Regions from separate parts of the Paenibacillus sp. A14 genome, predicted to be linked through region 1. Evidence: riboswitches for the same ligand, from Rfam matches in the RefSeq annotation. Region 1 holds a riboswitch; each other region holds the start of a gene.

Region 1 (7,792 bases):
TTGACGCCATGATTTCACGGCGGCCTTGGGTCGGTAAAGGCGTTCTTCTCCTTTACGGATTCGTCTTTATCTTTACTATTTCACACGACATCCGTTTTCTGGTCAGTTTGCTGAATGTTTACCTGCTTCCGATGACCCCTTTGTTCATCCTTGCCAGTACCGCGGTCTTTACGGCCGTGCTTTTCGCCAAAAGCGGCATCGTCGTAACGGCTAGAGCGAGTGTCATTCTGGGGCCGCCATTCGTGATTATGGTGTTTTTCCTTCCGGCACTTTTGACAGGACAAGCCCGTTTGGCTTTTTTAAGCCCCGTGCTGGAGCGTCCGCTCGGCGTCGCGGAAGCGTCCGTTTATGCTTTCGGCCATTTTGCCGAGCTGATGCTGATGCCTTTGTTATTCGGACAACGGACCTTCCGCCTTGCTGAAATATTGCCTGGCATCGCCGTCGGGATCACCGTCACGACCATTATGATTTTAGGTGAGTTGGTGCTGTTCGGCCCCGACCTCACGACGATGTTTTGGGATCCACCGTATGAACTGATCCGGCAACTCCGGGTTACCGATTTCCTGGATCGGCTCGATATGGTGATCGCGGCGGCGTGGATGCCCACGGCGCTGCTGAAAATCGGGATCACCCTTTATTTTTTGTGCCAAGTCACATGCTTAATGATACCGAATTTGAACGCCAAGCTGGCCGCAGCTCCCGTCGGCATATTGGCTCTCGTTTGTTCCATGTGGTTCTTCGATTCGGCCGTGCAACTGGGCGAGTTAACGGAGACCCGTCCCATCCTGTTCGGAGCCTTCGCACTTCTCGTTCCGTTACTTCTATTCGCGTTGCTCCGGCCCAAGAAAACGAAGAACAAAATACTGAATGGAAAGTGATCCACGACTGTTATTCATTTTTCGGCTTTTTACTATATGGAGCAAACCACCCCAGGAGTGCAATCACAATCAAAACCCCATAAAAAATAAGTGTCCACGTTGTACTATGCGGGAAATGCGGATCCAATATTCCAATATCTTCATGAGCAAGAGTAATTACTGTAAGCTTGACCCCCACCCAAGCAACGATGGCATAGGCCGTCGTCTCCAGAGAGGGGCGCTGCTCCAGCAATTTCACAAACCATGTAGCCGCAAACTTGATCAGAATCAATCCGGCAATGCCACCAAGTACGATGACGATAAACTGTCCTCCATCCATCCCTCCAAACTCCCCCAGCGGGGAATCCGGCAGACCCAAAGCAAGAGCTACCGCCGCAAGTATGGAATCGATGGCAAAGGCCAGATCCGCAAAGGCGATCTTCCCGACGGTAGGCCAAAAGCCTTTGCCTGCGGGTGGTTCTGCCGTTTCACCATGCAGCGGCTCCGGATCTTTACTTTTACGCGCTTTAATGATGTGTTTTAATCCGAGATACAAAAGATAAATTGCGCCAATCGCTTGTACTTGCCAAACATTGGCTATAAAGGAAATGGCAAAAAGAGCGGCGAACCTAAAAACAAAAGCCATAAGGATTCCGTAATTTATCGCTCTTTTTCTCTGTTCAGCCGATAAGTGTTTTGCGATAACGGCCAATACGAGCGCGTTATCCGCCGACAACAAACCTTCCAGCCCAATCAGAATAAGCAAAGCCCATACATATTGCAGCCAAAATGTGTCCAATCAGCAGTGCTCCTTTCGTTTGCTCTCTCCCGGCGTCGGATACGTCTTAATCGTCATTTATTATTTGATATTGCTGTCCGCTTTATCACACAAAATTGAAAAGGTCCCTGGGACTCCAGGGACCGGAAGGATCGGCTATTCATTCCGTGCCTTACGTTGGATCGTTTAAAAGTCTGCATGAAAATCATCTACTTATGAGAACTTATGAGGCTTTGTTTTTAAATACAGAAAACATAAAGTATAGACATATAACATGTAGCAACAACCCGCTTAATAAGAAAACATAAGCTAGGGATGGGGCGTTTTCTTTGGTCAGTTGCAGAACCTTGGCCGGCCAGTAGCTAGGCAGCCAGGCTCCTAATACCTGCCAGTAACCCGGAACGAAGTACGCCACCACCGGCCCTGCTACTAATATCCCTCCCAGTTTGGATAGGGCCAACCCCTCCACCTTATTCGCGGAAAAAGTGGCAAGGAATAACGCGAGCAGCGGCGATTCCAGGGCCAACAACAGCAATGTAATCAAGGTGAGCGTGTTCCAATCAATCGCCTGCAAAGCGGAAAAAGACAAATAAAGCGCGGATAAAGCAACGCATAGCACAAATGGAAGTAACATTCTATACAGCAAATAACCTTTTCGCATCAAAGGAGTAACTGCATAATAAACAATCATGTTTTCGTCGCGTTCGTCAAGCATAAGCAGGCCCGTAAGCATACCTGTCAACATAGGGATAGTACTAGCCAGGAATAATGCGGCAAAGCCACGGTAATGTTCGACTTGGAATGCATAATTCACTTCGACCCAATGGATGGCTGGAGGAGAACCGTATCTTGATAAAATCAGGAGCACCAACGGTCCGAACAGGGCTGCCATCAACACGGGATCTTGCCACGCGTGTCGAAAATCCTTAATTAGAAGAGTTTTATATATTCCCACGGACGCCACCTCCTTTGCCCGCTTCCCTCAGTATAAAACAGGAAAATGAGCGGTGAGCCCAGAAATAAACCGCAACATTCCAAACCGTTAAAATTGTTAGGGAATACAACATATTTCCAGGTGATCCGTTATGGTCAAATTGAAGCAACCGCAGCGTTCCTTCAGTGGGAAGCCCCAAAAACAGGTTTGAATGCCAGAGATCAAAAAAGCCGAGCAACGGAAGGACAACCGGCATCGCATAGACCTGTGTCATTAAAATGAAGCTATTCACGGTTCTATAGCGTGCGGCTACGCCAATCGATAGTAAGGTCATAAAAGTTGAGGTTAGAACAACCCCCGCAGAAAAAGCGAATGAAGAACTCGGGAGGCTGCCGCTCGACAAATGGATGATCCATCCCGCGGTAAGAGACAATACCGTCAACGACGTCGCCTTCGACAGCAAATAGTCCCGCACGTAAACCGGAGTTACGAACAGTGGATCGTGGATGCCCTGGTCTTTTTCCAGCAAAACTATACCGCCTGCAAGAATAAGTCCCAAGGCTGCGGGATCACTGAAGGTAAGTACCGTGGCCGTAATTTCCCGATAATTTTCGGGAACGAAACGAAGCAGAATCCAATAGCAGAAACAAACGAACAAATAAACCCCGTAAAAACCGTGACGCCATTGGAAACGCAGATCAAACAAGAATAAGGATACGCCTTTCATACAAGCTGCCTCCCTGTAACCTCGATGAATATTTGTTCGAGGGTTGCCTCTTGCGAATGAATGGTTTCGGGCGGAGATTTCCGGATGAGCCGAAGAAACTGATCATTATCCCCGAGTCGATCTATAGGGAAAACCGCTTCCACGATTTTCCCCTCCTCTCGGTACTCCACACGAACCGCCTTTTTTCCCTTGCGTAGTTTCAATTCTCTGGGCGAATCGATCAATTTGATTTCCCCGTCGACGATAAAGGCCACCCGATCGCAGAGTTCCTCTGCCGCCTGCATGTGGTGCGTGGTGATAAGGACGGTCTTGCCGGCCGCCCTTTTAGCCATGATCAAATCCTTCATCCGTTTGGCGTTTACAGGGTCCAACCCGGAGGTCGGTTCATCCAGAAAGAGAATGTCCGGATCGTGCAGTATCGCTCGGCAGAAGTTTAATCTCATCTTCATGCCCTTTGAAAGCTGGGAAACCTTCATGTTTGCGGCAGCCGCAAGATCGACCTGTTCCAGCAATTTCATGGGTTCCTCGGTCTTTCCCTTATAAAGTGACCGAAACAAATTTAAATTTTCAAGCACCGAAAATTTGTTGTAAAAGTTCGGGAATTCAAAGGCAACCCCTATTCGCTCGTAGTACTCGGGGCCGATATCGCGAATTTCATGGCCCATTACTTTTGCACTTCCCTGATATCCCTTCAGCAAGCCAATAAGCAGCTTTTGTGTCGTACTTTTACCGGCGCCCGACGGGCCCAAGAAACCAAAAATCTCCCCGCTTGGAATGACAAAGTCAAGACCGCGTAGCGTTCGCTCCTTCCCGTTTGGATACGTAAACTGAAGTCCGCTTACTTCGATCATGACTTTCCGTCTCCTTTCGGCTGCTTAGACACGGCGAGCATGCCGGCCGACAATAAATCGACCAACAGTTCGATCGTTGCCGTAAATTGCGCCTCTCCAATCTCATTCTTGTGCAGTGCCAGAAGCGCCAAGGCTCGGACCATGCCTACGATGGACTCCGGTGCAGTCTCAGGTAAAATGCCGGCTTTCTTCCATGCCTGGATCACAGGTAGAAGTGCATCCTGATCCTGGGTAAAGTTTCGTTCGAGCATGTGCTGGGGCAGTTTCCTGAGTAATAGGTCCATTTCTCCCCGATCCATCATTTGTCTGAGCAACGGGCTTTCATCCATCAATCTTAAGGAATATAACAGAAAGCGCTGAATACTTGCCCTGGTGCATACATCATTAGGAGGGAACAATTCCAGAACGGCCTTGCGGATACGCTGCTCCTCCTCCTGAAGCAGTTCATAATATAGTTCCTCTTTCGATCCGAAAAACATGTAGAACGAACCTTGAGCGATACCCGCGGCCCTCGTTAATTCTTCAACGCTCGTTTTTCGGAGCCCTGCTTTCTCAAATAGATGGCGTGCCTCCGTCAACAGCTTTTGCCGGATCCATTCGCGTTCCTGATCGGTAAATTTTTTGGGCATCTAAAATCGCACATCCTCTACATTACATTCGTCATTGTGTATCTGTGAATATTTTTATTTTATATTCATAAAATAACGCTTCTAGTCCAAAATGTCAATGGATTGGACCTCCTGCATCTTTTGGGTACAATATTATGGAGATTCTATTTTTGAAGAGGGGTGCCGCTATGCATCACTTTAACGAGGTTTTCGTTCAACTCTTGATTTTACTGGCCATTTCGATGGGGGTAATCGCATTCGCCAAAAAAATGAATCAACCTTACTCCATAGCGTTAGTTATAGTAGGCTTACTTCTCGGTTTGATACATATACCAGTCCTGGATCAAGCCGAATCGTTCATTACCCAATCTAATGTGTTTCAGGCGATTATCATCTCCCTGTTCCTTCCTATCCTGCTGGGCGACGCCACATTAAAACTCCCTTTCTCGCATCTGCGGGAACAGAGCAAACCGGTCATTGCCCTTGCGTTCGGAGGCACTCTGCTTTCCTTTCTCCTAATCGCCTTTGCCATGTATGGTTTGACGGGGCTGCCGATCGTTGTCGCCTTCACATTCGCGGCGCTCATGAGCGCTACGGATCCGATCAGCGTCATCTCCATCTTCAAGTCTTTGGGAGTACCCAAGAAAGTTGTCACCATTATTGAAGGAGAATCACTTTTTAATGACGGAATTGCCGTCGTATTATTCCAGATTTCCTCCATATATTTGCTCACCTATATGGAAATGGGCTGGGGAGGGGTTGGCAGCGGTGTCTTGCTTTTTCTGAAGTTCAGCCTAGGCGGTATCGCGGTTGGCGGCATTTTGGGATATCTTTTTTCCCAGCTCATTCGCTTTTACGATGATTATCCGTTGGAGATCGCCTTTTCCATGCTCCTCTTTTTTGGAAGTTTCTTTATTGCCGAGCATTTTCATGTGTCCGGCGTGATCGCCGTTGTCGTAGGCGGGCTGATCTTCGGCAGTTACGGGGCGCGCATTGGCATGTCCGAAACAACAAAGACGAATATCAACTCGTTTTGGGACGTGATTACGTTAGTGGCCAATTCACTGATTTTCCTCATGATCGGACTTGAAATCAAGCATATTGATTTTACGGACAAGTGGGCCTTAATCGGCGCGGCCATTCTTATTGTTCTAGTGGGCAGAACGTTGGCCGTTTATACAAGTCTCTACTCTCTGAAAACCTTCCCCTCTTCCTGGAAGTTAATTCTAAATTGGGGTGGATTAAAAGGCAGCTTGTCGATTGCCCTCGCACTGAGCCTGCCCCCGAGCTTCGAAGGACGCGACGAAATCCTGGTGCTGACCTTCAGTGTTGTGATGTTCTCACTACTTGCGCAAGGGCTGAGTATTAAGCCTTTGGTAAAAAGACTGGGGTTAGCTAAAGGACCGATAGAAACAGGCATGGATAAGAATTAAGAGCGACTTTAAATCGAACCTTCATATCTACTTTTAGAGCTATTTAACATAAGATTAATTACGATAATTTCATAAACTTATCGCTTAATCCCCTTAGGGGAGCGGGGGAACCACGGCCATTGGCCGTTTCAAGGGGTGAATTCTTTCTGGGAAAGGAAGAACGGGAACTCTCAATCCCGAATCCGACAGCTAACCTCGTCAGCGTCTTGGGAGAGAACATGTTTGTAACTTAGTCTAGTCCATGCTTCGAAAAACCGAGCCTGGTGGCAGAATGTCTCTGCCTCCGGGCTTTTCTAATGCTTGATAAAAATTTTTTATTTATCCCAACAGAACGGAGTGGATCCGGTGAACAAGCAACTGGAGAATGTGAGTGATAATCCACAGCATTCCGCTTTTTTAAAAGCAGAGTCCCTTATAAACAGGCTAAAAAAGAACACGACGCCTCCCCAACTCATTATGATCGTTTTTTTCATTTTAATTTGGATGGGCACGGCCTTGCTGACGCTTCCCCATTCTTCCTCCACTGGGAAATCCGTCGGACTCCTGAATGCTTTATTTACAGCCACCTCGGCGATATGTGTGAACGGCCTAATCGTGGTGGATACCGGTAGTGTCTATTCGCTTTTTGGGCAAATCGTCATTATGGTCTTGATTCAGATTGGCGGGCGGTGCGTTTTTTCTATAGTATCCCTTCCCTGGGTATTCGTCTATCTTACAAAAGAAAGCCAACCGGTATTTGGTATACCGGTTGGCTTTTGTTTAGCTTCTTAACTGGCTATTTACTGCTCATCTCCGGCAGCGATCTCCACGCTGCCGTTCTTATGCACTCGCAGGTTCCGGGAGGCCGATTCGATATCGGGCGCCGCCCAGCTCGCTGGATGGACATCGGACCAACTGGACTCGCCGATCGCCCGGCGATCCAGCAGCGGGCGATCGAACAGCCGGTTCAGTACAACGATGGCTTCCGCGCGTGACATCGTCTGGTTCGGACGGAATGAACCATCCTCGTATCCGAGCATGTATCCCGCCTCACGTACCGCGTTAATGGCGCCGGCCGCCCAATGGCCTTGGGTATCGGTAAACGCTTCACTTGTATTGGTAAGCTCAAGTCCTTGCAGTCTGGACGCAATGACCGCCATTTCCGCGCGGGTCACTCCAGCCTCCGGGCGGAACCGCCCGCTCAGATCGCCGGAAAGAATGCCCGCACCGGTCAGTTGGAGAACCGCTTTCGCGGCCCAATGCGACGCCGCCAGATCGGAGTACGGATTTACACCGGCGCCTTCGCTGAATTCTGTTTGAATGGCGATCAACCTGGCCATCTCGGCGCGCGTAACGGATTCGGCAGGGTGGAATTTCCCGTCCGGATAACCGGAGATATACCGTAAATAGGTTTTGTAGTCCGCTTCCGTAGAAATAATCGTGAATGTGCTGAATTTCCGGACGTCGATTTCAATGCCGATCGGATGCCCTGTTTCATCGTAAACCGGCTGTCCGAACTCGAGCTCTTTCTCTCCGTCGCTGTGTTCGATGAACACCGCCAAACCGTTTAAGAAGTTCTTGCGATCCTGGGCATCCTCAGGAAGATCAATGCCCGTCAACGGAAA
Region 2 (7,792 bases), on a different contig from region 1:
CATTCGAGTTTCCGCTTTGAATTCAACAAAGCTGCCATCCTCGCCGAGCGCCCTGTCATAGGTCTTTTCGTTCTTCTTCATCCATTCCAGTACGGAGCGGCCTTCCGGGGTTTCGTCCTGTACAGAAGATACCGCCGCCCAAGCGGCCGCCACATCCAGGCTAGCGCCTCCGACCGGTACGATGTCGCTGGCCATCCGGTTCCCAAAGGTAATCGTTCCGGTTTTATCCAAGATCATCGTATTAATATCGCCCGCGGCCTCGACGGCTTTACCGGACATCGCCAGCACGTTGAACTGCGTCACCCGGTCCATGCCCGCGATGCCGATGGCCGACAGCAGACCCCCGATCGTCGTCGGGATCAAACAGACCAGCAGTGCAATGAGTACCGGGATTTCCAATTGAATATTCACATAAGAAGCGATCGGCCCGAGCGTCACCACAACGATCAGAAAAATAATCGTCAAACTGATCAACAGCGTACTAAGCGCGATTTCGTTCGGCGTCTTCTGGCGTTTCGCACCTTCGACAAGCGCAATCATCCGGTCGATGAACGTATCACCGGGATCGCTGGTAATTCTCACCTTGATGCGGTCGCTAATGACGCGCGTCCCGCCGGTGACCGAATTGAAATCGCCGCCGGCTTCCTTGATCACCGGCGCCGATTCGCCGGTGATCGCCGACTCGTCGACGGAGGCGAGCCCTTCGATCACTTCCCCGTCGCCGGGAATCATCTCCCCTTGGGAAACGATGACGATGTCCCCCTTGCGCAGCTCCGTTGAAGGCACGGTTTTAACGCCTTGGCCAACCACTTTATTCGCGGTGATCTCTTGTTTCGTCCGCTTCAACGTATCAGCTTGAGCCTTGCCTCTCCCCTCCGCCAGTGCTTCCGCGAAATTGGCGAACAGTACCGTAAACAACAGAATCACAAATACGGTGAGGTTGAAGCCGATGCGGTCCTCCGCATGGAAGTAACCGGGAAATACCGTCATTAACAGTACGATGATCGTGCCAACCTCAACGACGAACATCACGGGATTTTTCATCATGACGGCCGGATTCAACTTGACGACGCTCGCCTTCAGGGCTTGCGCAACAAGCGGACCGGAGAACATGCTTTTCTTACGTTTTTCGTTCATGGCCATTTCTCCCCATTTCTTACTTAACGAATCGTCAGATGCTCAGCGATTGGCCCCAGGACAATCACCGGCAGGAAAGTCAGCGCGCCGATCAAAATGACGGTGCCGATCAGAAGACCGGTAAACAGGGCGTTGTCCGTTCGGAACGTGCCGATCGTCTCCGGCACCCATTGCTTACGCGTCAACGATCCGGCGACGGCGAGCATCGCGATCATCGAGATATACCGCCCGAAAAACATCACCAGGCCGGTCGTTATATTCCAGAATGGCGTATTGTCCGCCAATCCCTCAAAGCCGGAGCCGTTGTTTGCGGCTGACGAGGTGTATTCGTACAGCACCTGCGTGATTCCGTGAAAGCCGGCATTTGTAATCGCGCCCTTACCGAGATCGGTCAGGAAGGCAAGCGCCGCCGGCGCCAGAATAATGAACGGGTGCGCCAATATCGCAATCGCGATGAGCTTCATCTCCCGCGGCTCGATCTTGCGGCCCAGGAATTCCGGCGTACGGCCGACCATCAGTCCGCAGATGAACACGGCCAGTATCGCGTACATCAGCATATTGATCAGCCCGACGCCTTTGCCGCCGAATACGACATTCAGCATCATCTCCGCTAATGGCACCAGACCGCCGAGCGGGGTCAGCGTATCGTGCATGTTGTTGACCGAACCAGTCGTCGCCGCCGTCGTCACGGTGGTAAACAGGGCGGATTGGGCTATGCCGAAACGCACCTCTTTCCCCTCCATACTGCCCTGCGAAGCGTCGATGCCCAGCGCATTCAGCGCCGGATTTCCGCTTGTTTCCGCCGTATAGGCGATCGTAAGGAACACAAGGAACAGAACCATCATTGCCGAGAAAATAACCCAGCCCTGCTTGCGGCTCTTCGCAAATCTGCCGTACATGAATGGCAGCGCCGCGGACAAGCACCACATCGACAGAATCTCGATTACATTGGTCAACGGGTTCGGATTCTCAAACGGGTGCGACGAGTTGGCGCCGAAAAAGCCGCCGCCGTTGGTGCCCAGATGTTTGATCGACTCCAGTGAAGCGACAGGCCCGATCGCAATTTGCTGCGCAGCTCCTTCCAGTGTCGTTACCGCCAGTGTCGGATGGAGCGTCTGCGGAACCTGCAGCGCGACCAGCACCAAAGTGACGATCAACGCCAACGGGAAGAAAACCCGCGTATGCGCCTTGACGAAATCCTCAAAGAAGTTGCCCAGCGTCTTGCCTTTGCTAGTAATGCCCCGGACAAACGCGACCGCGACCGAAAGGCCCGTAGCCGCCGACGTGAACATCATCATCATGATGACGGCCATTTGCGAGAAATATGTCAACCCCGTCTCGCCGCTGTAATGCTGCAGGTTTGTGTTCGTGATAAAGCTGATAACCGTGTTTAGCACCAGCGTAGGTTCCATATTCCCGATATCGTTCGGATTAAGCGGCAAGCCGCTCTGTATCCGCAACAGGAAATAACTTACCGCGACGAGCACGAAGTTGGTCGCGACGAAGCTGATCGCGTACCGCTTCCAGCTCATGCCCGGGCGGCGCTTCAGCCCGATGACCGCAAAAATGGGCTTCTCGGCCCACCCGAATATTTTATCCGTGCGATTGGGTTCGTTAGAAAAAACATAAAACAAATAATTTCCAAGCGGTTTGGCAATCAGCAGCAAAATGCCGATCACAATTCCGATTTGCAATATATCCATTTGACCGTTCCTCCCTGGTATTGCCGCTATAAAAAAGATAAAGATCAAACACTCGTTAAAACTTTTCCGGATGAAGTAAGGCATAGATCAAATAGATCAGCAATACGAGCGTAAACATCAACACGATCGTCATTCGTGTTCGCCTCCCGAGTCCGCTACCGTTTTCCCGCACCAAACGACAAATCCGATCACAAGCGCGAAGGCTGCGGCTAACGTTAGTCCCATCCAAATATCCAGCATTACGACACTCCTCCAAATAATTAATCAGTCAGATCGCTGAGTAGAAACCCGACTTCCCCGTTTTTTGTGTATACCACAAAGGAAGCACCGAGTTTTTTATAAATCGCCTCGGGATGCCACATGGTCGTCACGACAGTTATCGCCTTGCAGGAAAACCGGGCAACAAACTGCAAATACTGACAGCTTAGCGGTAGACTGGACTCAAAAATGAAAACTCGCCCGATCGGAAATACAGGTATCTCACCCGCCTTATTACGGGTAGTACTTACACGCAAAACCTCATTCACTCCGATTTCCCTCAGCAGCTTTTCTTCCCTTTTGTTATTGGTTAAGGCTGCTACCGGAATTTTTTGGTACATAAGCAACCGAATGAAGTTTCTCCCCGCTTTATTCGAAGCGGCCACTAAAATACGGTTTTTCTCCATGCGCTCCTCCTCCGAATCAAGGAAAAAGGCAACAAAAAGAAGCCTTGGAAAAGAGGAACCTTTTCCGCGGCTTCTCGCTCATGACGCCTTCGTCCTGATCGGCCCGCGACAAAATGTTGCCTCTCCATACGCTTACGAGGTTAGCTGTCGGATTCGGGCGTGAGAGTCGCCCTACACCAGGCATTTAAGAGTGCCGAGTGATTCACCCCATGAAACCGAGCGCGGTTTCGTTGGTTCCCCCGTTCCTTGAGTCTTCCAAGGATTCAGCGTTTTAAAAAAATATTGTAAGTCACAGTTTTCCGAGACTGTGGCAGAAAAAACGATGAATAACCGATTGATTCATCCTCTCCCTCAATAGCACACGATCCTTTATCTACGGGTTAGCTGACATTTACAGGCGGTGAGAGACGCCCGTCTTCGCTGATCGAGTCGTGAACGAACGATTTCGTTCCCGGTTCCGATCGGCTTGCTCCCACACAAGCTTCGGTCCGTTGACTCCCCGTTTTGGATCGGCAGCTCCATTAGAATCGAATAGCAATTCAATTCATGGACCGTATCTTACTCCTTGACAAAATGATTGTAAAACGCTGTAGCATGTGTATCCACTGAAATAAGGAGTTCTAGGATAAAGGCAGCGTTATCAAAATGGAAACTCTTTTCTTTCCTCGCAAATACTCATGTTTACAAGACTTTTCATCATTTTTACGGTTTTTTTACACCCGTGGGCGGTTTATTTACCCCTTTTTTATACGGACCTGAATTATAGTTAGAACCGTGAATTCTTCGACTTGTATGAACGCTGAATTCCCGTTATGGCGGGAAGCGGGGGAACCATCGGACCGCAAATTCGGTCCAACTTGGGGTGAATCCGAAATGAGACGTTATCGGTCTCGTAAGGTAGGGCGACTCTCACCGCCCGAATCCGACAGCTAACCTCGTAAGCGCAGCAGAGAGAACCTTGATTTCCGTGCTTTTGCGTCGGGGCATTTTGCCCGTCCGCGCAAACCGCTGCAGGGGTTTATTCTCTGTCGGCGGTTTTTTTGTTGTAAACATGCGGACAAACGGGCTTTTAAACATTTTAACCCTATGGGAGGATGAGGATCGACATGAGGACTTATTATTGGGGATCGCATCGGAATCTTCTGGACCCGGTTAGCTTGCGTTACCTGTATTTTGGAGCGTTCTGGTATGAAGAACACGGGCAAAGATTTATCGTAGGTTATGGTTTCGGCGACAGCAAAATCGGGATATTCCGCCAGTTCGGCGCACCGGCATCCTGTCAAGAATGCACGGATATAGAGGTTTTGCACGAGATCTACCGGGAATTCAGGAAACAACAGCAGGAACAGGATTGGTCGGCGCGCTTACGCCTTCCGCTTCTGGCAGCTTTTCGAAAACCTTGGCTCCGGATACCTCCGGGCTGGTATGTGCTGAAATTGCAAGCGTCGTTTCCCGCTCATTTAACCTTTGTTCACAAAACAAAATACGCCGTATGGCTGGAGCATTCTGCCGTTTGCGAAAATGAAACGGAAATCCGAAGCTATATTCACAAGGCTGAAAACATGCATCATGTCGATTTTAATTGGATGAACGGTTGAGGAGGGTTACGGAGATGAATAACAATAGACTAACGCGAATTGAGCTGTTCGCCTTTAGTGGACCTCCATCTTTTGTTATTGCCGCCCGGAGCTCCCAAGAATGCTGGTATTGCATCCTAAAACTTTCCTGCGGAGACTGCAGCGGTTTCGGCGCTTGTCCTGTCTCTACGGACGGCAAATGGTTCGACTTGATTAAATGGGGGGATTTTTTGCGGTCCATCCGAAACCAATCGGTAGAAGAAGCCTTGGAAATTGTTCATTCCAAAGGCTCGGAATGGCTCCCGGGACAACTGGCATTGGTCCGATCCGCCTTGCTGGACACCGCTCTGTCCAGGCAGTCCCGCCTCAAAGCAGCGGCCGGAGCCGAATATAAGAGAAGCCTCTTCAGCAACCGCCCGTGGAACGCAGCACAGTTGATTCATGAATCTATAGCGTATTTTTCGATATTATAAGAGTAAACCAGAATCGCTTTCACTCCAACCATCATATATGACTCCGATACTCTCATCAGTAGACAAAAAGATACCCACAGTCCCGGCACTTTTTTTCTAAGTGTCCAGACTATGAGTATCCTCCATTTCCGTCGTTCTTATTTAAACACTTCCACGCCATTCAGAATGAGTCTGTGTGTAATGGTCGCATTTAACGAGTCCGATACGGAACAATATTTCGAAGTCCCGAGTTCAATGGCCTTCCAAATCCGGTAATCGGGAATATCGCCGTCTACCTTAAAGATCAGCTCGATCGAGGCAAATCCTTTGGGCGGCTCTTCCTTGCGGACTCCGTTCGTTACAATCTCAATCTTTTCAATAGAAGACAGGAAGTTCTCCAGAATCATCGTTACATCAATGCCAATACACCCCGCCAAGCTTGCCAATAATACCTCCACGGGCGAAGCGCCGTTGCCCTCTCCTCCCCATTGCGGAGTTGCGTCCATATTCACTTTGTAGCCGGAAGGACCCTCTGCTTGAAAAAACTTTTTCCCTTGCCAAGTTGTCGTTACTTGCATGTTGTTAACCTACCTTCTTTTTCTATTTATGATATAAATGACAAGCTGTATAACGATTTTCGGATACTTTTTGCCACTCTGGCTGAACGCTGCCGCACTCTGGCATAGCGTGAGGACAACGGGTATGAAAAACGCAGCCTGAAGGCGGTTTGCGCGGACTCGGCACCTCTCCGGACAGAACAATCCGCTCCCTTCGCTTGTCCATATCCGGCTCGGGAATAGCCGAAATCAGCGCCTTTGTATAGGGATGAAGCGGATTCGTGAACAGCTCTTCCGAGGGGCCCATCTCCATCATTTTGCCCAGATACATAACCCCGACCTGATCGCTAATGTACCGGACAACCGACAAGTCATGGGAAATGAACAGATAGGTAAGCGACAGGCGGCTCTGCAGATCCTCCAGCAAGGTCAGAACCTGAGCTTGAATCGATACATCCAGCGCCGACACCGGTTCATCGAAAACGATAAATTTAGGCTCAAGAATCAGCGCCCGAGCGATCCCCACTCTCTGCCGCTGACCGCCCGACAGTTCGTGCGGATATCTCGAGGCATGTTTTGCCGTCAGCCCTACCACCTCGAGAATATCGTCCACCTTTTTCACGAGCTCTTCCGGCGGTAATTTAAAATGGGTACGCAACGGCTCCTCCAAAATACGACGAACGGTCCATTTCGGATCAAGGGAGCCGAACGGGTCCTGAAATACCATTTGCATATCGGTCTTGAGCTTTCTCATCGACTCCGCACCGAGCTGCGTAATATCCGTTCCGTCGAACAGGATGCTTCCGGAAGTAGGCTCTATTAATCTAAGCACGGTTTTGCCCAAGGTGGTTTTTCCCGAACCCGACTCCCCTACGATGGCGAACGTTTCGCCTTTCTCAATCGCAAAGGATACGCCGTCGAGGGATTTCGCAGCGCCGGTCACCCGGCCGAACAGACCCGTCTTTACGGGATAATGCTTCTTTAAATCTTTGATCTCAAGAATGGGCCGCATGCGTATCCCCCCTATAGAGATGGCACTTGCATCTATGCTGATTGCCAAAATCGTAAAGCGCGGGCTCTTCGCTCTCGCACAAATCCATTCTGGAAGGGCACCGCTGAGCAAAGCGGCAGCCCGGCAAATATTCCGAAGGATGAGGAACCTGTCCGGATATGGCCTCCAAGCGCTTCATTTCTCCTGAGAATTGAGGCATCGAATTCAAGAGGCCGATGGTATAAGGGTGTTTCGGCTCCTTGAATAATGTCCGAACATCGCCCTGCTCCACGATTTGACCGGCATACATGACCGCTACCCGGTCACACATTTCAGCCACGACTCCAAGGTCATGCGTAATAAAAATAATCGCGGTTCCCCGCTCCTTCTGGAGTTTCTTCATCAGCTCCAGAATTTGCGCCTGAATCGTGACGTCCAAGGCGGTTGTCGGCTCATCCGCGATCAGGATTTCCGGATTGGAGGCCATCGCCATCGCGATCATCACGCGCTGCCGCATCCCCCCTGACAGCTGGTGCGGATAGGCCTCCATAATTTGTTCCGGCGCGGATATGCCAACTTCGCCAAGCAAAGCAATAGCTTCTTTATGGGCCTCTCTTTTACTCTTTTTCGAGTGCTGCCGTATCGATTCTCTAACTTGACGGCCGATCTTAAAGACAGGGTTCAAGGCCGTCATCGGCTCCTGAAAGATC
Region 3 (7,792 bases), on a different contig from region 1:
GCAGAGATTCGGTTGCCTTGATCCGGGCACGCTTCGTTTTTTCTCCCGGCATATCCGCGTTCACGACCACCAAATCCGATATCGGCGCATCGGCTAGCAGCCGAAACTCCGTTCCTTTGATAATGGCCTGCTCCCTCACAAAACGCTCGACGCGGAACGTAATATCTCCACCGTACGATTTGCGGACGACCAAGTCTCCCAAATTCGTCAACTCCATCACCTCTACCCCATCGTATGGGCGAAAAGAGGGATTGGTTACAGCTTTGAACCGCCGATTCCCGCCGCATGCAGGGTATTGCTCAGCTTCGCGAACTCCTCCAGGCTGAGCGTTTCGGCCCGGCGCGCCGGCTCGATACCGGCCTCAGCCAGCAAAGACTCCAGGCGCTCCCGTCCCTCGCCCGGAAAGAAGCGGCTCTTGAGGTTGTTGGAGATCGTCTTGCGGCGCTGCGCAAAGGCGGCCTGAACTACCTCAAAGAAGAACGCCTCTTCCGTCACGGCCACCGGCGGCGCGCTGCGGACCTTCAGCCGGATCACCGCCGATTCCACGTTCGGCTGCGGAATAAATACGCTGTGCGGCACGATGCATACCAGCTCCGGCTCGCTGTAATACTGCACGGCGATGCTGAGGCTGCCGTATTCCTTGCCGCCGGGTCCGGCCGCCATCCGTTCGGCCACTTCCTTTTGAATCATCACCACGATGTTCTCCAGGGGAAGGCCGGCCTCCAGCAGCTTCATCAAAATCGGCGTTGTCACGTAATATGGCAGGTTGGCCACCACGCTGACTTTCTCGCATTCTTTGAATTCGCTCGCAAATAACGCATGAAGATCAAGCTTAAGCACATCACCATGGATCACATGAACCTGAGGGTAGGGCTCCAGGACTTCTTCCAGAATCGGCAAAAGCCGCTGATCGATCTCAACGGCGGCAACCCGCCCCGCCTGCTGCGCCAGCTTCTCCGTCAAAGCGCCGATCCCCGGCCCGATCTCCAGCGCCCCTTTGGACTTGTCCAATTCGGCGGCGCCGACGATTTTGCCGAGGATATTCTGATCGATCAAAAAGTTTTGACCCAAGCTTTTTTTGAATGAAAAACCATGCCGCTGAATAATTTCCTTCGTTCGGCGCGGTGTTGCCACTTCGTCTCTCATCGTCATTCGTTCTTCGCCTCTTTCGTCTCCAATTGGGCCAGCGCGCCCGCAAACTCTTCGCGGCTGATCCGGAAGATGGCGAGCCGTTTATAAAACTGCTTCCCGTTGCAATATCCTATTCCCAGCCGTTCACCCATAAAACGCCGACGCTCGGCCGCCCGCGGATGAACGATCAACCCGGCCGCCATCAGATCCTCCCAGTCGATCTGAGCGGGAGCCGCCTCTTCTTCCGGAGGGGCCTCGGTGCGGACTCGCTCCAACGCCTCGCGAATGGCTTCCGGCGAGGCGTTCTCCACACCGATGTCGCCGGCCTTCGTCGCGTCCGCTTCCCGAAGGAAAGCATGCTTGCAGCCGGGTACCCGCTTCGCCACGATTTTGCGGATCCGCTCCCCCGCATGATCCGGGTCGGTGAAAATAATGACCCCCCGGCGTTCCATAGCCAACTCAATTTTGCGTAGGGTCGCCTCATTAATGGCCGACCCTCCCGTCTCAATCGTGTCGGCCTCCACCGCCCGCTTGACGGCGACCGTATCGTCCCGGCCCTCGACCACAATGACCTCCTTGATCATCCCCGCACTTACCTCTTTCGTTTTGGTTTAAAGACCGCTGATAGCTTCCATCATCACAATAACAAAAAGAAGAGGATTTCTCCTCTTCTTATCCGCGTCTTATTCATCATCCTAATATTATCCCATTCCCAAGGCAAAGTAAACGCTCCGGTCAGTTCAATTCCGGTTTGGTCGGTCCGATGACGTAAACGGTCCGGCCTTTTTTGCGTCCAAAATTCTTCGCCGATTTCAAGGAATCGTAATACACATCCATTTTGTGGCCTTTGATGGCTCCGCCGGTATCCTCAGCCTTGCGGAAACCGACCCCTTCGATATAAACCCACCATCCCAAAGGAACGACATCCTTGTCGACCGCGATCGTTCTTCCCTCCGCTACCCGGGTACCGGAAGCCGTGCGCGTGCCGATGCCGTCCTCCTCGGCGGAGTAGGCCGTAAGAGTCACGTTTTTGAGCACTTTTTTATATTTAAAAGAGACGCCGCCTTTCGTCGTAAGGCCGCTGATATTAACCGCGTTGGCGCTGCGGGAAATGCTGGCGGATGCGACTGCTGTCGGTTTCTTCGTGCCCACGGCAACGACTTTCGGCGAAGCTGCCTTTTTGACCTCTTTGCCGAGCCAGTGTTTGGACACGAACTTTCCGTCTTCATACACTTTTTCGATGTTATGGACTACAACGCCTTCGCTCCCGGGGAACATCACCTTTGTCGTTCCTTTGAGCAGATTCTTGTCGGAGGTTTTCACCACGGTGAAAGGAACGTTTTGCGTAGTCTGTATTTTATGTCTGGTAACGCGGACGACCTTGATGTTCAAGTTCGCCGAGACTTTGCTGTCCAAGGCCGGTGTAACTTTATCTTCCTGCCCCAAAGTGACGCCAAGTTCCTCGATTGCTTTCCGGACACTATCCTGTGTCGTGAAATGGGTCTTTGTCGTTCCATCCACGCTTACCTTGACCGGCACGGCGCGATGGATGACAATCCGGTCCCCGTCTTGAATCGAACTGGCCAGGGAATGAGATACGTTATCCTCCGGCTTCAAAACGATGGACTGCTCTTCCAGCACTTGATTGACCAGCGATTTCCGGGTTTCGATCTGCTGACTCTGCCCGTCAACAACCAAGTATACTTTTTTGTTGCTTTGGCTGTAAAACCAAATCAGGATGATGAGAACTACCGCGATGGACAAAATTCCGACGACCGAAATCTGACGTAGATGTTCTTGTTTCCACCGCATTGCGTAAGACATGCTGGATGAGCGCGATTCATGGGATTCCTCATTGCGGAAAATGCCCATTTCTTCCGTCCTCCTTCATAGTCCCGCCGTCTAGGTCGAATCGTGTTACATATGACGTGACTACATTTCATTTTTACGAAATGCCTAATGAAAGCCGCATTCCGCATCCCGTTCCAGTCTACCCGGCATCAAGTCACCTCCTGTTTAACACAGTATGATGACCCTATTACGTTTATTCAAAACAAAAGAAGCCTTAGAAAGAGTAAGAGGCTCTCTTTCGTGGCTTCCGAATGTCTGGGTGTAATAGGATGCACGAGTTTGCCCTCTCTTAGTACGCTTACGAGGTTAGCTGTCGGGTTAGGACGCAGAGAGCCGCCCTTTCTCCGTCATTCGCTCACGGCGCAATGACCTTGAATTCACCCCAAAGACCCGATAAAGAAATCAATTACAGTCCGGATGGATATCCCTTCGGCACTGTAGTCGGTTCCCCCGTTCTCCATGTTCGGAGACTCAGCGAGACTGGTTCATGGAACCATATAACGGAATCGTCAACGGCATGTTAACGACCCCAAATCGATTACTGAAAAGATTCTATCCTGTTTCGATGCATGTTGTAAAGGACGAATCAACAACGTTTATTTTAATAATTGGTTAAAAAAATGTAATATACTCACTGGAGTTGGTTAAAAAGCATTAATCTTTCCGAAATGCTCTTTTTTTCATCGGTTTTTCTCCCGATTACTCGGGATACCAAATCGTTCCAGCGCATTTTGGGTCGTAATAACGGCAATTTCCTCCACCGAGATCCCCTTTAACTCGGCAGCGGCCTCGGCGACCAATCGGACGTGACCCGTCTCGTTTCTTTTTCCACGAAATGGATGTGGAGTAAGATATGGGGAATCTGTCTCGATCAGCAATCGGTCCAAAGGCGTCTTCGCCAACACCTCTTTGGGCTGCTTTGCATTTTTAAACGTAATCGGTCCGCCAAACGACAAATGAAATCCCAAATCCAGACACATTTTGGCAATTTCCCAGCTGCCCGAATAGGAATGCATGACCCCGCCGATCTCGTTCGCCCGCTCCTCGCGCAGAATCCGAACAACGTCTTCGTGGGCATCCCGGTTATGTATGGAAATCGGCATTCCCAGCTCTCTGGCCAGCCGGATTTGCTTGCGGAATACCTCGTGCTGAACCTCTTTCGGAGACGTATCCCAATAGTAATCCAGGCCGATTTCCCCGATAGCGACAACCTTTTCATGTTTGCATAATTCTGCAATCCAGTCGAGATCCTCTTCTTTCATCGTAATGGCGTCCTGCGGATGCCAGCCTACCGCCGCATAAATGAAGTCATAGGTCTCCGCCAGCTTCATCGTCGTCGGAATCGTATCGCGGTTAAAACCGATGTTGATCATCCGCGTCACGCCTTGCGCCAAAGCGCGTTCAATCGCTTCATGACGATCTTCGTCAAATTGGGGCGCATCCATATGCGTATGTGTATCAAATAGTTCCATGGGTTGTCCCTCCTACGTTCCCTGTTCAAAATATTCCGCGATATGCCGCGGCAGCCGGTCCATAACCGGTCTCAATTTATTCTCCGGGTAGTACAAATGATACTTGCCCCGGTGCAGACCGCTAATGGAACGCACAATATCCGATACCTCGGAAATTTCCTTCAGTTGGTCCTGCCGGTCCAATAACAGGATCTGTTTATCGCGAAATTCGCCGTTCGGACGAAACACATCATAAGGCAGATCGGTCGGAAAATCAATTTCCAGGTCATATTCCGGATGAAGCCCGACTCTTCCGAAGGCAGCGCGAATTTCGTCAATCGTTTCCAGGTCCAGCGACTCCACTTCTACATATTTATACAATTTACGGTTCAAAAAACGGGCGCACAAATCGCTCAACAACTCGTCCGATTCGTTCCTCCACTGCATAAAGGCGGTTTGTACCAAAGCTTCGTCAAGCAGCAGGTATTCCTGTACGGTCAAATCCCGTTTGAACAGACCCGGCAGCGGCTCCGGTAGAAACCGGAACTCGTGTCCCCCCGCATGCAGCTCCTTGGCCCGCCGAAAAATTTGCCGTAGAATAATCTCCGAACTGCGCGTCACCGGATGGAAATAAATCTGCCAATACATTTGATACCTGGACATCAAATAGTCTTCCACCGCATGCATTCCCGATTCCTTGACGACAATCCGGCCCTGGAAAGGGCGCAGCATCCGTAATATCCGGTCCATATCGATCGTTCCGTAGTTAACGCCGGTAAAGTAGGCGTCCCTTAACAAATAATCCATGCGATCCGCATCGAGCGGGCTGGAAACCAGGTTTACCACGATGGGATGCTCATAATCTTTGCGGATGACCGCGGCAACCTTCTCGGGGAAATCCTCGGCATGTCTCCGCAGCACCTCGCCTACTTCAGTATCTCCGAGCAGGATTTTACAGGTCCAGTCTTCATGATGCATCTGAAACGCCTGCTCAATGGAATGGGAGAACGGACCATGCCCCAGGTCATGCAGCAGCGCCGCACATAAAGCGACCAATTTTTCCTCCTGCGGCCAATCCGGATAATGGGCGCGCTCAAACTGCGATATAATGCGACGTGTAATCTCGTAAACGCCCAAGGAGTGGGAGAAACGGCTATGCTCGGCTCCGTGGAAGGTTAAATAGGAGGTTCCCAATTGGCGGATCCGCCGCAGCCTTTGAAATTCCGCCGTGTTAATTAGCGACCAAATCATTTCGTCCTGAACGTGAATATAATTATGAACAGGATCCTTAAAAACTTTTTCTTCCCGAAGCTGAAGGTGCATGGCATAAAGTCCCCTTTCTTAATTTCAAAAAATATTTTTTGATAAATAAAGAAGGATTGTGACTGATGTCGTAGGTTTATGTCGAATTTTGTCGTAATAAGTCAATATAGTAACTTCCAAGATGTCGAATCTATAAATTGCGGGCTAAAACGCCGAAAATCCCATTGCATCATGACCTCAAAAAGCTTAGAATTAGAAATTATACTGAACTCTACCATAAATAGGTTGACTGATCTGGCAATGGTTGGTATTATAATTATCATAAAAGATAGAAGTTTGTCGAATAATGACACTTTTAAATTATAGCGAGAGGGGCAATCATCGGTTATGATGAAATCAACAGGTATCGTAAGAAAAGTAGACGAATTGGGACGGGTCGTAATTCCTATCGAATTGCGCCGCACGCTCGGTATTGGTGAGAAGGACGCCCTCGAGATTTATGTCGACGGCGAGCGCATTATGCTAAAGAAATACGAGCCCGCTTGTATTTTCTGCGGCAATGCTGAGAACGTCACTTACTTCAAAGGCAAAATTGTTTGCCAGGAATGTTTGACCGAACTTCCTACCCCTGTGACAAATTAAGAAATATAGTATATAATAGGTTTATTAAAAACTGTTAATTCTAACCTTTTTCATATCTCCTTGGCGCCTTCAGGCTTGAACCCGGCCTGTAAGGCCCCTTTTTTTGTACGCTTTTTTTATCGTGATCCAAAGGGAGCCCCATTATATTAACAATTTATAGACGTCGCGTTTGGTCATTCCCCGGTCGGAGGCCGCTTTTTTCATCGCTTCTTTTCGGGAGAGATTTTGCTCTTCCTCATAGTGGCGCACATGCGCCTCGATCGATAATTCTTGCCACCAAGCGTCCTTTCTCTCTTTGATCTTGACGGGATCCGCACCTTCCACCACCAGGCAGTATTCCCCCAGCGGCGGATGTTCCGTCAGCCACGCTAAGCAATCGCTCACACGGCCCCGTGCCATCTCTTCGTATCTTTTCGTCAGCTCACGAGCCAACACGATCCGACGGTCCCCCCAGGCCTCCAGAATAGCCTCCAGCGTCTTGATCACCCGATGGGGAGATTCATACAACAACAATGTGCTCGCCTCGTCCTCCAGCGAACGGAGCAGAACGTCGCGCTCTTTGGAATCCCGTGGCAGAAAACCGATAAATTGAAACCGTTCGGTAGAGAGGCCGGATACGATCAGCGCCGACAAAGCCGCGTTGGCCCCCGGGATCGGAATCACCGAAATTCCGGCTTCTACCGCCAGTTTCACCAAATCGCTGCCCGGATCGGAAATGGCCGGTAATCCGGCGTCGCTAACCAGGGCCAAATTTTTTCCTTCTATTATAAACCGAATTAGTTCCGGCCCGCTCGCCGCCTTGTTATGCTCGTGGTAGCTGAGCAGCTTGCCCGGCGAAATTTCGAAATGCGTCAACAGTTTGCGGGTTTGCCGCGTGTCCTCCGCCGCAATAATGTCCGCTTCCCGCAGCGTTCTGACGGCCCGGTAGGTCATATCCTCCAGATTGCCAATCGGCGTAGCCACCAGGTATAACTTACCGTATGGGGTACCCTGCGCTTCCGCAAAACTTTTCTGTATCGTTAGACTCATGCTTCTCCCTCTTTTGGTCCGTAATAGATATCCATGATTTCCCGACAGTAGCTGCCGGACTCGTCGTAAACAATCAACGGCGGCTGGATCCGAACATCCGGCTTGCCATCGCGCAATGCCTCAATCAGCACCATGTTGGCTTCCGCCCCGATTCGGGGATGAACAAAGCGAACGATTTTCGGCTCGAGCCGGTATTGGCGCAGTAAGGTCATCATTTCCCCAAGACGCTGGGGTTTATGTACCATGAAGAATTTGCCGCCGGGTCGAAGCAGCCGCATGGCCGCAGCTATGACCTCCTCCAGCGTGCAGTGGATTTCGTGCCGGGCGATGGCTTGGTGCGGATTGATCTTCAAATCTCCCCCCGTCAGCGGCATATATGGCGGGTTAACGGTAATGGCATCGTAAACCGGACGGTCCTTCTCCTT

Evidence for each region. Region 1 has a riboswitch for cyclic di-AMP ahead of V4U88_RS17605 (potassium transporter TrkG). Riboswitches for the same ligand answer to the same signal wherever they lie in the genome.
Region 2: another riboswitch for cyclic di-AMP. It lies ahead of V4U88_RS18865 (hypothetical protein); the one in region 1 lies ahead of V4U88_RS17605 (potassium transporter TrkG).
Region 3: another riboswitch for cyclic di-AMP. It lies ahead of V4U88_RS23025 (3D domain-containing protein); the one in region 1 lies ahead of V4U88_RS17605 (potassium transporter TrkG).

The regions. Positions count from the first base shown of each region.
Region 1 covers NZ_JBAGJD010000006.1:208,213-216,004, forward strand. The annotation lists gene V4U88_RS17570 (GerAB/ArcD/ProY family transporter) at 1-878, shown strand, start outside; gene V4U88_RS17575 (TerC family protein) at 889-1,656, opposite strand; gene V4U88_RS17580 (hypothetical protein) at 1,859-2,590, opposite strand; gene V4U88_RS17585 (fluoroquinolone export ABC transporter permease subunit) at 2,577-3,296, opposite strand; gene V4U88_RS17590 (ABC transporter ATP-binding protein) at 3,293-4,147, opposite strand; gene V4U88_RS17595 (TetR/AcrR family transcriptional regulator) at 4,144-4,776, opposite strand; gene V4U88_RS17600 (cation:proton antiporter) at 4,944-6,188, shown strand; cyclic di-AMP (ydaO/yuaA leader) riboswitch at 6,260-6,408, shown strand; gene V4U88_RS17605 (potassium transporter TrkG) at 6,534-6,959, shown strand; gene V4U88_RS17610 (tandem-95 repeat protein) at 6,968-7,792, opposite strand, start outside.
Region 2 covers NZ_JBAGJD010000007.1:140,586-148,377, forward strand. The annotation lists gene kdpB (potassium-transporting ATPase subunit KdpB) at 1-1,137, opposite strand, end outside; gene kdpA (potassium-transporting ATPase subunit KdpA) at 1,161-2,840, opposite strand; gene kdpF (K(+)-transporting ATPase subunit F) at 2,896-2,973, opposite strand; gene V4U88_RS18865 (hypothetical protein) at 3,101-3,505, opposite strand; cyclic di-AMP (ydaO/yuaA leader) riboswitch at 3,621-3,784, opposite strand; cyclic di-AMP (ydaO/yuaA leader) riboswitch at 4,293-4,464, shown strand; gene V4U88_RS18870 (hypothetical protein) at 4,612-5,103, shown strand; gene V4U88_RS18875 (hypothetical protein) at 5,118-5,555, shown strand; gene V4U88_RS18880 (OsmC family protein) at 5,693-6,112, opposite strand; gene V4U88_RS18885 (ABC transporter ATP-binding protein) at 6,135-7,103, opposite strand; gene V4U88_RS18890 (ABC transporter ATP-binding protein) at 7,087-7,792, opposite strand, start outside.
Region 3 covers NZ_JBAGJD010000012.1:93,192-100,983, forward strand. The annotation lists gene yabG (sporulation peptidase YabG) at 1-217, opposite strand, end outside; gene rsmA (16S rRNA (adenine(1518)-N(6)/adenine(1519)-N(6))-dimethyltransferase RsmA) at 256-1,152, opposite strand; gene rnmV (ribonuclease M5) at 1,149-1,715, opposite strand; gene V4U88_RS23025 (3D domain-containing protein) at 1,867-3,003, opposite strand; cyclic di-AMP (ydaO/yuaA leader) riboswitch at 3,262-3,469, opposite strand; gene V4U88_RS23030 (TatD family hydrolase) at 3,663-4,454, opposite strand; gene V4U88_RS23035 (HD domain-containing protein) at 4,467-5,756, opposite strand; gene V4U88_RS23040 (AbrB/MazE/SpoVT family DNA-binding domain-containing protein) at 6,084-6,338, shown strand; gene rsmI (16S rRNA (cytidine(1402)-2'-O)-methyltransferase) at 6,480-7,367, opposite strand; gene V4U88_RS23050 (tRNA1(Val) (adenine(37)-N6)-methyltransferase) at 7,364-7,792, opposite strand, start outside.